3 regions of the Pantoea sp. CFCC18177 genome follow, and region 3 is predicted to be linked to each of the others. Evidence: predicted binding sites of a transcription regulator. Region 3 holds the regulator's gene; each other region holds the start of a gene.
What was found. Region 3 encodes PhoB, which activates phosphate uptake and scavenging genes when phosphate is short. Its sites were predicted from a motif close to CTGTCATAAAACTGNCNNAT; they were not measured.
Positions count from the first base shown of each region.

Region 1: a site for PhoB is predicted at 2,380-2,399, ahead of pitA (inorganic phosphate transporter PitA). Genes of this name have one in related genera too.
Region 2: a site for PhoB is predicted at 2,064-2,083, ahead of ugpB (sn-glycerol-3-phosphate ABC transporter substrate-binding protein UgpB). Genes of this name have one in related genera too.

Region 1 covers NZ_JBNBPL010000013.1:35,514-39,765, forward strand. Annotated here, with positions in the region: gene ACPUC8_RS14730 (glycosyltransferase family 32 protein) at 1-965, shown strand, start outside; gene ACPUC8_RS14735 (BaiN/RdsA family NAD(P)/FAD-dependent oxidoreductase) at 1,135-2,352, opposite strand; gene pitA (inorganic phosphate transporter PitA) at 2,561-4,060, shown strand; gene uspB (universal stress protein UspB) at 4,105-4,252, opposite strand, start outside.
Region 2 covers NZ_JBNBPL010000017.1:49,432-53,683, reverse strand. Annotated here, with positions in the region: gene ugpA (sn-glycerol-3-phosphate ABC transporter permease UgpA) at 1-601, opposite strand, end outside; gene ugpB (sn-glycerol-3-phosphate ABC transporter substrate-binding protein UgpB) at 662-1,978, opposite strand; gene livF (high-affinity branched-chain amino acid ABC transporter ATP-binding protein LivF) at 2,324-3,037, opposite strand; gene livG (high-affinity branched-chain amino acid ABC transporter ATP-binding protein LivG) at 3,039-3,806, opposite strand; gene ACPUC8_RS17130 (high-affinity branched-chain amino acid ABC transporter permease LivM) at 3,803-4,252, opposite strand, start outside.
Region 3 covers NZ_JBNBPL010000015.1:4,674-8,925, reverse strand. Annotated here, with positions in the region: gene sbcD (exonuclease subunit SbcD) at 1-1,145, opposite strand, end outside; gene phoB (phosphate response regulator transcription factor PhoB) at 1,343-2,032, shown strand; gene phoR (phosphate regulon sensor histidine kinase PhoR) at 2,048-3,361, shown strand; gene ACPUC8_RS15785 (PstS family phosphate ABC transporter substrate-binding protein) at 3,380-4,252, shown strand, end outside.

The DNA of each region.
Region 1 (4,252 bases), on a different contig from region 3:
TGGTCTCGTTGGCTTTGCTGGCAGAAAAAAAACTGACAACCCGCAAGCGCCTCCCCGACTACAACAGGATCGCCGAGCAGGATATCCATTTTCAGGCCCGTGCCAATTCTCCTGCGCCGATTCCGCGTCAAATTTGGATGTACTGGGAAAGTGAAAAGCTGCCCGCTGAAGTACAAATCTTTGTTGATAAAATAGCGCGTGAAAACCCCAGTTATGCGCTGACGGTCATTAACAACCTCAACATGCACGAGTATTTGCCGGACCTGAAGTTTGTTCACCCGGATATGCGTGCTTCGCATAAAAGTGATGTGATCCGTCTGGAACTATTACACCGCTATGGCGGTGTCTGGATGGATGCCACCATCATTCTCAATCGCACGCTGGATGAACTGCTGGCGGTCAATGCGGATCAACAATATGACCTGGTCGCCTTTTATCGCGAGGAGTCGATTCGCGATCGCGATTATCCGGTGATTGAATCCTGGTTCCTGGCGGCACCGAAAAACAATGCCTTTATTGGCCGCTGGCTACAGTGTTTCCGGCCTATCGTCGAGTTAGGTTCTGCCGCTTTTTTCCAGCAACTGCTGGCGCTGCCCAACTACGACACCATTCTGCAGGGGATTAAAACGCCAGATTATCTGGTGGTCTATATCGCTCAGCAACAGGCGTTGCGCGAAGAGAACCAGTACAACTTCTATTTACGTAAGGCGGAAGCCGGTGCGTTGCTGTATCAAACCCTGAGCGGCTGGCGCCCGGTAAAACTGAGTCGCATGCTGATGGTGGATGCGTTGCCGGAGATTTTGCCGCCGGTGTATAAACTCACCAGCTTTGACCGCAAATATATCGCCACGCACCTGAAATACGGCGTGGTGAACAGAGATAGCCTGTTGGGACGTGTGCTGTTGCAGGATCACTCTAGCGAACTGGCACCCGCCTCGACATTGGCGGGAAAAGCCGCGCAATAGCCAATTCATGTTGGCGTGTGCTGTCACGGAAACGGTCGCCATTGGCCAGGTGCGCATAAATGCGTCATTGCATCCGATGCCGCCATTGGCCCGGTTGTACCTAAATGCGCACCCTACATTTTCCTTGTAGGGTCGCCATTTATGGCGACCGTCTCCAGGGTGCAGATATTTACAGCGCCTGCGCGCACGCCCAGGCCGAACTCCATGCCCACTGGAAGTTATACCCGCCCAGCCAACCGGTGACATCCACCACTTCACCGATAAAGTACAGTCCAGGCACGTCGCGCGCTTCCATGGTTTTTGATGAAAGCTGGGTGGTATCCACACCGCCCAGAGTCACTTCCGCCGTGCGATACCCTTCGGTGCCGTTGGGCTGCACGCGCCATTGATGCAGCGTATTCACCAGTTCACCCTGCTGTTTGCTGTTAAGCTGTTTCAAGGTGACATCCGGGATCTGCTTCAACTCCTGCAACACTTCCACCAGCCGCTTCGGCAAGATTTTTGCCAGGCTGTTTTTCAGGCTGAGATTGGGATGCGCCTCGCGCTGCACGTTGATGAAATCCTCCAGCGAGGTTTCCGGTGACAGGTTGATGGTGACGAATTCCCCAGGTTGCCAGAAGCTGGAGATTTGCAACACCGCCGGGCCGGACAAACCGCGATGGGTAAACAGCATCGCTTCTTTAAACAGCGTGCCGTCTTGTGCTGTTATCGTGGTCGGCAATGCCACGCCCGACAGCGTGTTTAGCTGATCCAGCAACGGCTTGTGCAACGTGAAAGGCACCAGCGCGGCGCGTGTCGGGAAGACTTTCAGGCCAAACTGTTCGGCGACTTTATAGCCAAATGGCGTAGCACCCAGCCCCGGCATCGATAATCCACCGCTGGCGATCACCAGTTTTTCCGCCTGAACCTCTGAGCCGTTGAGTTGCAGCGTGTAACCTTTCTCATCACGTGCCACGCTCAGCACTTCGCTACGCAAACGCAACGTCACCTGTCCGGCTTCACACTCTTTTAAAAGCAGATCGACAATCTGCTGGGCCGAATCATCGCAGAACAGCTGGCCGAGGGTTTTCTCGTGATAGGCAATGCCATGACGGTTCACCAGATCGATGAAATCCCACTGGGTATAACGTGCCAACGCCGATTTACTGAAATGCGGATTGTGCGAAAAATACGCCGCCGGTTCGGTGTACATATTGGTGAAATTACAACGACCACCGCCCGACATCAGGATTTTGCGCCCGGCCTTTTTGCCGTTATCCAGCAGCAGCACGCGACGACCTAACTGTCCTGCCTGCGCTGCGCAGAACATGCCGGCTGCGCCTGCACCAATAATGATAACGTCAAACTTGTCCACAGCTCTTAACCCACCTGATTGAAAGGCGCTGATTGTAGAGATCTGCGGCAATTCGCGCCAGCGTCAAAAAAATGCCGCAAATGTGTCATAATGTAACTGCCTTATTTTTCAGCCTTTTTGCCTTGTCTTAGTGCTTACATTGCAATTTTAAGACAAAAAGGGACTATATTTTCCTTTCACATCATGCGTGTTGTCGCAGATAATGCGCCGCGTTCATGTCCTCCAAAATGGCGTAACGTTTATGCTGCATCTGTTTGCTGGTCTTGACCTAAGCACCGGCCTGTTTTTGGTTATTGCTCTGCTGTTCGTATTGTTCTATGAAGCAATCAACGGTTTCCACGACACGGCTAACGCAGTCGCTACTGTCATTTATACCCGTGCGATGCGGGCGCAGTTGGCGGTTGTGATGGCTGGTGTTTTCAACTTCTTAGGCGTTTTGCTGGGCGGTTTGAGTGTGGCCTATGCCATCGTGCATATGCTGCCTACGGATCTGCTACTGAACGTCGGTTCCGCACATGGCCTTGCCATGGTGTTCTCCATGCTGCTGGCAGCCATTATCTGGAACCTGGGTACCTGGTATCTGGGTTTACCGGCCTCCAGTTCGCATACATTGATTGGCGCCATTATCGGTATTGGTCTCACCAATGCCCTGATGACCGGCACCTCGGTGGTTGACGCGCTCAACCTGCCGAAAGTGATCAATATTTTCCTTTCTCTGATTCTGTCACCGATTGTCGGACTGGTGATTGCGGGTTCGCTGATTTTCTTGCTGCGTCGCTACTGGAGCGGCACCACGAAACGTTCGCGTATCCACATGACCCCTGCAGACCGTGAAAAGATCGATGGCAAGAAGAAGCCACCGTTCTGGACACGTATTGCACTGATTGTCTCAGCAATCGGCGTGAGCTACTCGCACGGTGCTAACGATGGTCAGAAAGGCATTGGCCTGATTATGTTAGTGCTGATTGGCGTAGCACCGGCCGGTTTCGTGGTGAACATGAATGCCTCCGGTTATGACATCACCCGAACACGTGATGCCGTTAATCATCTGCAGCAGTACTATCAGCAGCATGGTGATTCTCTGACGCACATCGTGCAGATGGCGCCCCCTGTGGTGCCGACGCCGGAAGAGTCAGTGGGCGGTCCGCATGAGTTCCATTGCGACAGCAGTCGTGCCCTTCAGGCTATCGACCGCGCACAAGGCTTGCTGGCTAATCTGAACAGCTACGATCAACTGACCGTTGATCAGCGTAGCCAGATGCGTCGTTTGCTGATGTGCGTATCGGATACCGCTGACCGCGCGGCGAAGCTGCCGGAGACCAGTGCTGATGATAAGCGCTTCCTCAACAAGCTGAAGGGCGATCTGCTGGGCACCGTGGAGTACGCACCGGTCTGGATCATCATGGCGGTGGCGTTAGCGCTGGGCATTGGTACCATGATTGGCTGGCGTCGTGTGGCGACCACTATCGGCGAGAAAATCGGTAAGAAAGGCATGACCTATGCGCAGGGCATGTCTGCACAGGTCACCGCTGCGGTCTCTATTGGTATCGCCAGTTATACCGGTATGCCGGTGTCGACCACGCACATCCTGTCGTCATCGGTTGCCGGCACCATGCTGGTTGATGGCGGTGGCTTACAAAGCCGCACCATCAAAAATATCGCCATGGCATGGGTGTTCACCCTGCCGGTGTGTATTGTGCTGTCAGGTTCGCTCTACTGGATTGCCCTGAAGATTATTTAAGCCATCCGTAGAAAACAGAGGGGCGACAGCAATGTCGCCCTTTTTTATTGCCAGATCGCCATGGCTATCAGGCTCACCACCACCAGAAAACACAGCCCACTGGTCAGCACAAACTGCCCACGCACGCGCTCGCAGCGGCGAATGAATTCGTCGTCGTGATGATCGCGATAGCGCTTATCCCAGATATAACGC
Region 2 (4,252 bases), on a different contig from region 3:
GCACCGGTCCGGCGCCGTCAATCGCCGCCGCTTCCACCAGCGATTTTGGAATCGACTGCAGCGCGGCGAAGAAGAACAGGAAGTTGTAGCTCATCTGCTGCCAGATAGAGGCCAACACGATCAGGAACATCGCCTGACCACTGTTTTGCGCGTAGTTCCAGTTGTAGCCAATCTGGTTCAACAGGTGGCTGAACAGGCCAAGGCCGGGATTGAACAGGAACATCCACAGTACGGCCGCCACCACGGGCGCAACGGCGTAAGGCAGCAGCAATAAGGTTTGATACAGCTTTTTCAGACGCACCACGTAATCAACCAGCGCCGCCAGCAGCAGCGAGAAGGTCATGCCGCACACCGTGACCAGTGCGCTGAACTCAATGGTGGTCCAGAAAGAGTCGAGATAATAGCTGTCATTAAACAAGCGCTTGAAGTTGTCCAGACCGACAAAGGTGCTGGATATGCCAAAGGGATCGATGCTTTGCAACGAATACCACAGCGCTTCCCCGGCAGGCCACAGGAAGAAAATGGCGGTGATCACCAGCTGCGGTGCGACCAGCAAATAGGGCAGAAAACGGGATCGAAAAACGGGGCGTGATGAGGACATAACAGACTCGCCAAAGAGAAATCGGGGCTGACGCCACGCGCCAGCCCCGAGACAACGGAATTACTTCACTTGCTGTTCAAAACGACGCAGCAGTTCATTTCCGCGCTTCACTGCGTTATCCAGTGCAGCTTGTGGTGCCTGTTTACCCGTCCACACGCCTTCCAGTTCCTCGTCCACGATGGTACGAATCTGTGGCATGTTGCCCAGACGCATGCCTTTGGTGAACGGCAGTGGATCTTTGTTCAGCATCTGACGCGTGGCAATGTCTGCACCTGGGTTCTTGTCGTAGAAGCCCTGCTGTTTGGTCAGCTCATACGCTGCAGTGGTGATCGGCAGATAACCGGTCTTTTGGTGCCATTCCGCTGCGATCTCTGGCTGTGCCAGGAACTTCATGAACTCTGCTACACCTTTGTAGGTGTTGGCATCTTTGCCTTTCATCACCCACAGGCTCGCGCCGCCGATAATGGCGTTCTGCGGTGCGTCTGGCACGGTTGAGTCGTATGGCATCATGCCTACGCCGAAGTTGAACTTGGCGTAGTGTTTGATATCCGCCAGAGAACCTGAAGATGCGGTGGTGATACCGCAATCGCCGTTATAGAACTTGGCTGTAGACTCATCTTTACGGCCGAAGTAGGTGAAATCACCCTTCTTGTTCATGTCTTCAAGCATTTGGATGTGACGCACCTGCACCGGCTTGTTGAACTCCAGCACCGCATCGGTACCGTCGAAGCCGTTGTTCTTGGTGGCAACCGGCAGTGCATGCCAGGCGCTGAAGTTTTCGATCTGAATCCAGCCCTGCCAGCCACTGGCGTAGCCACAGGTCATGCCGGCTTTGCGCAGGGCATCGGCATCTTTCGCCAGCTCCTGCCAGGTTTTCGGTGGCTGGTCTGGGTTCAGACCTGCTTTCTTGAAGGCGTCTTTGTTGTAGTACAGCACTGGGGTCGAGCTGTTAAACGGCTGAGAGATCAGCTGGCCTTTGCTGTCGCTGTAGTAACCCGCAACGGCTGGCACGAACTGTTTTGGATCCATCTGCACGCCCGCGTCTTTGAACACGTCATGCACCGGAACGATGGCTTTAGACGCCATCATGGTTGCCGTACCCACTTCGTAAACCTGCAGAATAGCCGGGGCTTTACCAGTACGCACAGCAGCGATACCCGCTGCCAGGCTCTGCTCATAGTTACCTTTGTAAGTCGGTACGATTTTGTATTCTGGGTGAGCCTGGTTAAAACGTTGTGCCAGAGAATCGACTTCTTTGCCTAACTCGCCTTCCATTGAGTGCCAGAAAGGAATGTCTGTAGCAGCCAGCGCATTACCGCTGAGCGCCAGACCGAGCAACACACTCATCAGGCGGGGACGAAGCGTAAAAGCGGACATAAGTTTTTTCCTGTGCTTGTTAGGTACGCGCGATATCACGCATTTTTTTGTTCGCGAAGTAACATGACACGAGGAAATGACGGAAAAATAACAGGATTATGACGGGAATGTGACGAGGTAAAAGCGCATAAGAAAGTTTTAAGTGGCACGAATTATCTCAAATTCGTGCACTGTGTTCGGACCGTCGGCGTTACATTCAAACCGCACCTTCAATCAGACCGCCGGCGGCACAGTCAGATTGCGGGCGGACAGCGCGCACATTATTGTAGCGGCGCGATTCATCGCGCGTTTGCAGGAAGCGCAATGAATTGCGCCGCTACGGATCTATGCAGCCATGATAGTATTTCAGGCACCCAGGTAAGCGCTACGTACCGCTTCGTTGGACAACAACGCTTCTCCGCTGTCTTCCAGCACTACATGGCCGTTTTCCAGTACGTAGCCACGATCGGCCAACTTCAGTGCCTGGTTGGCGTTTTGCTCCACCAGAAAGATGGTCATGCCCTCTTTACGCAGTTGCTCAATAGTGTCGAAAATCTGCTGAATGATAATCGGCGCTAAGCCCAAAGAAGGTTCGTCCAACAACAGTAAACGCGGCTGGCTCATCAACGCGCGGCCAATGGCCAGCATCTGTTGCTCACCACCGGACATGGTGCCCGCACGCTGCACTTTACGCTCTGCCAACCGGGGGAACAGTTGGTAAACGCGTTCAATGCGCTCCTGATACTGCTGACGCGTGGCAAAAAAACCGCCCATCGCCAGGTTCTCTTCCACTGTCATACGCGAAAACACGCGGCGGCCTTCTGGCACAATCGCAATCGCTTCACGCATGATTTTGGCGGTTTGCCAGTCAGTAATCTCTTTACCATCAAACACCACGGTGCCGCTGGTGGCGCGTGGCTCACCGCACAGCGTGCCGAGCAGCGTGGTTTTACCCGCACCGTTAGCACCAATCAGGGTGACAATTTCCCCCTGATTGATGTGCAGATTAATGTTATGCAGCGCCTGAATCGGGCCGTAATGGGCACTGACACCCTGCAAAGTTAAAATTGGGTTTGCCATATTACGCCTCACCTAAATAAGCACGGATCACATCCGGATTGTTGCGCACTTCTTCCGGCGTGCCGTTAGCCAGCGGTGTGCCCTGATTGACCACATAAATGCGGTCAGAAATTCCCATTACCAGCTTCATATCATGTTCAATCAACAGCACCGAGACCTTGTGCTCGCCACGCAGTTCGGCAATCAGTTCATCCAGCTCATGCGTTTCACGTGGGTTAAGTCCTGCAGCCGGTTCATCCAGCATCAGGATTTCAGGACGTGTCACCATGCAGCGCGCAATCTCCAGACGGCGCTGTTGACCGTAAGCGAGATTACCCGCCTGGCGGTTAGCCAGATCCAGTAAACCAATGCGCTCCAGCCAGGTCGCGGCACGATCCAGGGCTTCACTTTCGCCACGGCGAAACGCTGGCGTCTTGAACAGACCGGAGAATACGCCGCTTTTCAGATGCTGATGCTGCGCCACCAGCAGGTTTTCGATCACCGTCATTTCACGGAACAGACGCACGTGCTGAAAAGTACGCACGATGCCCATGCGCGCAATCTTCTGGCCCGGCAGGCCCTGTAATGGCTGGTCGCGCAGTTTGATGGTGCCGCCGGTCGGCTTGTAAAAACCGGTCAGGCAGTTAAACACCGTGGTTTTACCGGCACCGTTTGGGCCAATCAGTGACACGATTTCCTGAGGGTGCAGTTCCAGCGCCACATTGTTGACGGCCAACAGGCCGCCAAAGCGCATCATCAAGCCTTCAACGGCTAATAAAGGCTGACTCATGCCTGCTCTCCTTGTTTACTGCTTTTTAACTTCAGGTGTGGACGCTTCATCGGCAGTAATCCTTGCGGACGCCAGATCATCATCAGCACCATCAAACCACCGAGCACCAGCATGCTGTACTCGTTCAAATCACGCATCAGCTCGCGCGACACCACCAGCAGTACAGCCGCGAGGATCACCGCAAACTGAGAGCCCATGCCGCCCAATACCACAATCGCCAGTACAAAGGCCGATTCAACAAAGGTGAAAGATTCCGGACTGACAAAGCCCTGGCGCGCGGCGAACAGCGTACCGGCAAAACCAGCGAACACCGCGCTGATGGTGAATGCCGTCAGCTTGATACGCGTTGGGCTGAGGCCCAGCGAGCGACAGGCAATTTCATCTTCACGCAGTGCTTCCCAGGCACGACCCAGCGGCATACGCAGTAAGCGGTTAATCACAAACAG
Region 3 (4,252 bases):
TCGGCATCCAGCTGATCTTCCTGCGCCAGACGGCGGGCAAACACCTCTTCTACTTTCAGCTCGCTCAGGGTTTCGTTGTCCATGCGTGCCAGGCTGCGCTGGCGCTGCTCACGGCTACGTCGTACCAGCAGCACTTCCACGGGCAGCGCTTCGGTGAGCTGTTCGACGCGACGCTGCAGGTCGCTAAGGTACTCTTGCGTGGTGATTTCAATATCCAGCCAGACCGGTTTTTCGCCATCGCCCTCATTGAATTGCGTCAGCTGTTGCTCAATTTCCGCCATCGATCCTTTGAGCATCTGCATCGGCTGGAACAGCGGAATGGTGAGCGGGGTAACGGCGTCTAACTGGCGGCTGAAATCCAGCAGGAACACACTCTTATCGCGGCCCAGTTCATCAAAACTGAGTGGGATCGGTGAACCGCTGTAGCGGATATGCTCGCTATCGGCGATACGTTGCGCCCGATGGATATGGCCAAGCGCGATGTAATCCGCAGGGGGAAAAGCCTGCGCCGGGAAGGCATCCAGCGTGCCGATATAGATATCGCGTACCGAGTCGCTTTTGGTGACCCCCACCGTGGTGAGGTGCCCGGTGGCGATGATCGGCAGTGGCTGATCGCCACGCTGCGTGAGGGCTGCCGCGTAACACTGCTGGTAGTGCTGCTCTATCGCCTCCAGCAATGAGATTTGCTTTTCACGGCCTGATTGCCCGGCCTGACTACGCAGAATATCCCGTGGACGAAGATAAGGGATGGCGCACAGTAGCGCGCCCGGCGTGCCATCACGCTGATGCAGCGTCAGCACCTGCTGCTCGCCTTGTGGCGTGGCGCTGGTGATCACGCGGGTATTCAGGCAGGCAAGGAGTTCACGCGATTCATTGAGGGTGGCAACGGAATCATGGTTTCCTGCCAACACCACCAACTGACACCCAGTGGGCTGCAATGCCACCACAAAGCGGTTAAACATTTCACGCGCATAACTGGGTGGCGAACCGGTATCAAACAGGTCTCCGGCGACGATGAGTGCATCGACTTGATGCTGCTGGATCTGGTCCAGTAGCCACTCAAGGAAGGCCTGATGCTCTGCCGCGCGGCTTTTACTGTAAAAGAACTGACCGAGATGCCAATCCGCCGTGTGTATGATGCGCATGAAAACTCCGTGCTTAGTTAAGCGAGCGAGAAGTATAACCTCTTCAGATCGCAAAGAAAAAAAAGCGCTAATCGTTGTCACATTTCTGTTTTTTAACTATTTATCATAGGTCGGGTTTTTCATAAAAGTGTCATAAAACTGACGCATAATGACGCCGCAAATCCCCGTGACAAGCCGTCACAACAGCAGGAGTTATAATGGCTAAGCGCATTTTGGTTGTGGAAGACGAAGCTCCCATCCGTGAAATGTTATGTTTCGTGCTGGAACAGAATGATTACCAGCCTATTGAGGCCGAAGACTACGACAGCGCGATTGGTAAGCTGATCGAGCCGTGGCCTGATTTGATTCTGCTGGACTGGATGTTGCCGGGTGGCAGCGGTATTCAGTTTATTAAACATTTGAAACGTGAAGCGATGACGCGCGATATCCCGGTGATGATGCTGACGGCGCGTGGTGAAGAAGAGGATCGCGTACGCGGTCTGGAAGTGGGCGCGGATGACTACATCACCAAGCCTTTCTCACCGAAAGAGCTGATGGCGCGTATCAAGGCGGTGATGCGTCGTATCTCGCCGATGGCAGTGGAAGAGGTGATTGAGATGCAGGGCTTGAGCCTGGATCCCTCCTCACACCGTGTGATGGCCGAGAGCACCCCGCTGGAAATGGGCCCAACGGAATATAAATTACTGCACTTCTTTATGACGCATCCAGAGCGTGTATACAGCCGTGAGCAGCTGTTAAACCACGTTTGGGGCACCAACGTGTACGTCGAAGATCGTACGGTTGATGTGCATATCCGTCGTTTACGTAAAGCTTTGGAAGTTTCTGGTCACGATCGCATGGTTCAAACCGTACGCGGAACAGGGTATCGTTTCTCTGCCCGCTACTAAACGGAGTCTTTTACCGTGCTGGAACGACTCTCCTGGAAGAGATTAATGACCGAGCTGGCGCTGGTCTGCTTGCCTGCGCTGGTGCTGGGTCTGTTGTTCGGTTATCTGCCCTGGCTGCTGCTGATTGCCGTATCCAGCGTGCTGTTTTGGCACTTCAGAAACCTGATGCGTCTGTCGCACTGGTTGTGGGTTGATCGCTCCATGACGCCGCCTTCCGGGCGCGGCAGTTGGGAGCCGCTGTTTTACGGTCTGTACCAGATGCAACTGCGTAACCGACGTCGCCGTCGTGAACTCGGTAATCTGATTAAGCGTTTTCGCAGCGGTGCGGAATCGCTCCCCGATGCGGTGGTGTTGACCACCGAAGAGGGCACGATTTTCTGGTGTAACGGACTGGCTCAACAGCATTTGGGCTTGCGCTGGCCGGAGGATAACGGTCAGAACATCCTCAATTTGCTGCGCTATCCTGAGTTTTCTCGCTATATCCGTCAGCGCGATTTTAATAAGCCACTGACGCTGGTGCTTAACAACCAGCATCATATGGAATTCCGCGTGATGCCCTACAGTGAAGGGCAGTGGCTGATGGTGGCGCGTGATGTGACCCAGATGCACCAGTTGGAAGGCGCGCGGCGTAACTTCTTCGCTAACGTCAGCCACGAACTGCGCACCCCGTTAACGGTGTTGCAGGGGTATCTGGAGATGATGGACGATGCGACGATGAACGAGCGCACGCGTGGCAAAGCATTGCACACCATGCAGGAACAGACGCGTCGTATGGATAGCCTGGTGAAACAATTACTGACGCTGTCGCGTATCGAAGCGGCACCGGCCATCGATTTGAAAGAAACCGTGGATGTGCCAGGTATGCTGCTGTTGTTGCAGCGTGAGGCAGAAACCCTGAGCCAGGGCCGTCACAGTATCCATTTCCACACCGATCCGCATCTCAAAGTGTTTGGTAATGATGAGCAACTGCGGAGTGCCATTTCCAATTTGGTCTACAACGCGGTGAATCACACGCCAGATGGCACGCGTCTCGACATCAGCTGGCTGCGCACGAAAGAGGGCGCGCAGTTTAAGGTCTGTGATAACGGGCCGGGGATCAGTGAAGAGCATTTGCCACGCCTGACAGAGCGCTTCTATCGGGTGGATAAAGCCCGCTCACGCGCCACAGGTGGTAGTGGGCTGGGGCTGGCGATCGTGAAACATGCGTTAAGCCATCACAATGCGCGGCTGGAGATCACCAGTATCCCGCATCAGGAAACCTGTTTTAGTTTTCTTCTGCCGCCACGGTTGATTGTGGCAAAGGGAATCCGCGAGAATGTGGCGCAGTAAACGCCACCGGATAACCTGATGAAATCGCTGTTGCTGTTCACTTTGCTGTTGTGCTCTGCGCTGGCGCAGGGCCAACAAACCATGCTCACCGGCAATTTGAGCAGCGTGGGTTCTGATACCCTCGGCTATCTGATGACGCTGTGGGGCGAGGATTTTAGCCGTCAGTCACCTGGCGTTAACGTTCAGGTACAGGCGGCGGGCTCCTCCACCGCGCCCACCGCGCTGGCGGCCGGTGCCGCCCAGTTGGGGGCGATGAGCCGCCCGATGCAGATTGATGAGCGCCAACTGTTCACCACGCGCTATGGTTATCCTCCATTGGCTGTTCCTGTTGCCATGGATGCGCTGGTGGTGGTGGTGAATCAGGACAACCCGCTGCCCGATATTGATCAACCGCAACTCGATGCACTCTTCTCCGTCACCCGCTTATGTGGCGCGCACAGTGTACCGCAGCGCTGGGGCGATCTCGGATTGAATCAGGATGGCTGGGCAAAACGCAGCATTCAGCGCTTTGGTCGTAACTCAGCCTCGGGCACCTGGGGATTCTTTAAACAACAGGCACTGTGTAAAGGCGATTTTCGCGCTGACGTCGCGGAATTTCCGGGTTCGGCTGCCGTGGTACAAGCGGTGGCGAGTACCCCCAACAGCATTGGCTATGCCAGCTTCGGTTTCCATCTGAGCGGCGTAAAAATGGTGCCGATCAAGACGGCCAGCGGCGCGAGCGTGATGCCCGATGCCGAATCTATTCGTAGCGGCCACTATCCGTGGTCTCGTCCTCTCTACATTTATGTGAATAAAGCGCCAGGCAAACCCTTGCCACCCTTGGTCAGTGCTTTCCTGCATCAGGTGTTATCGCCAGCAGGGCAACGACGCGTCACTGAAGCGGGCTACCTG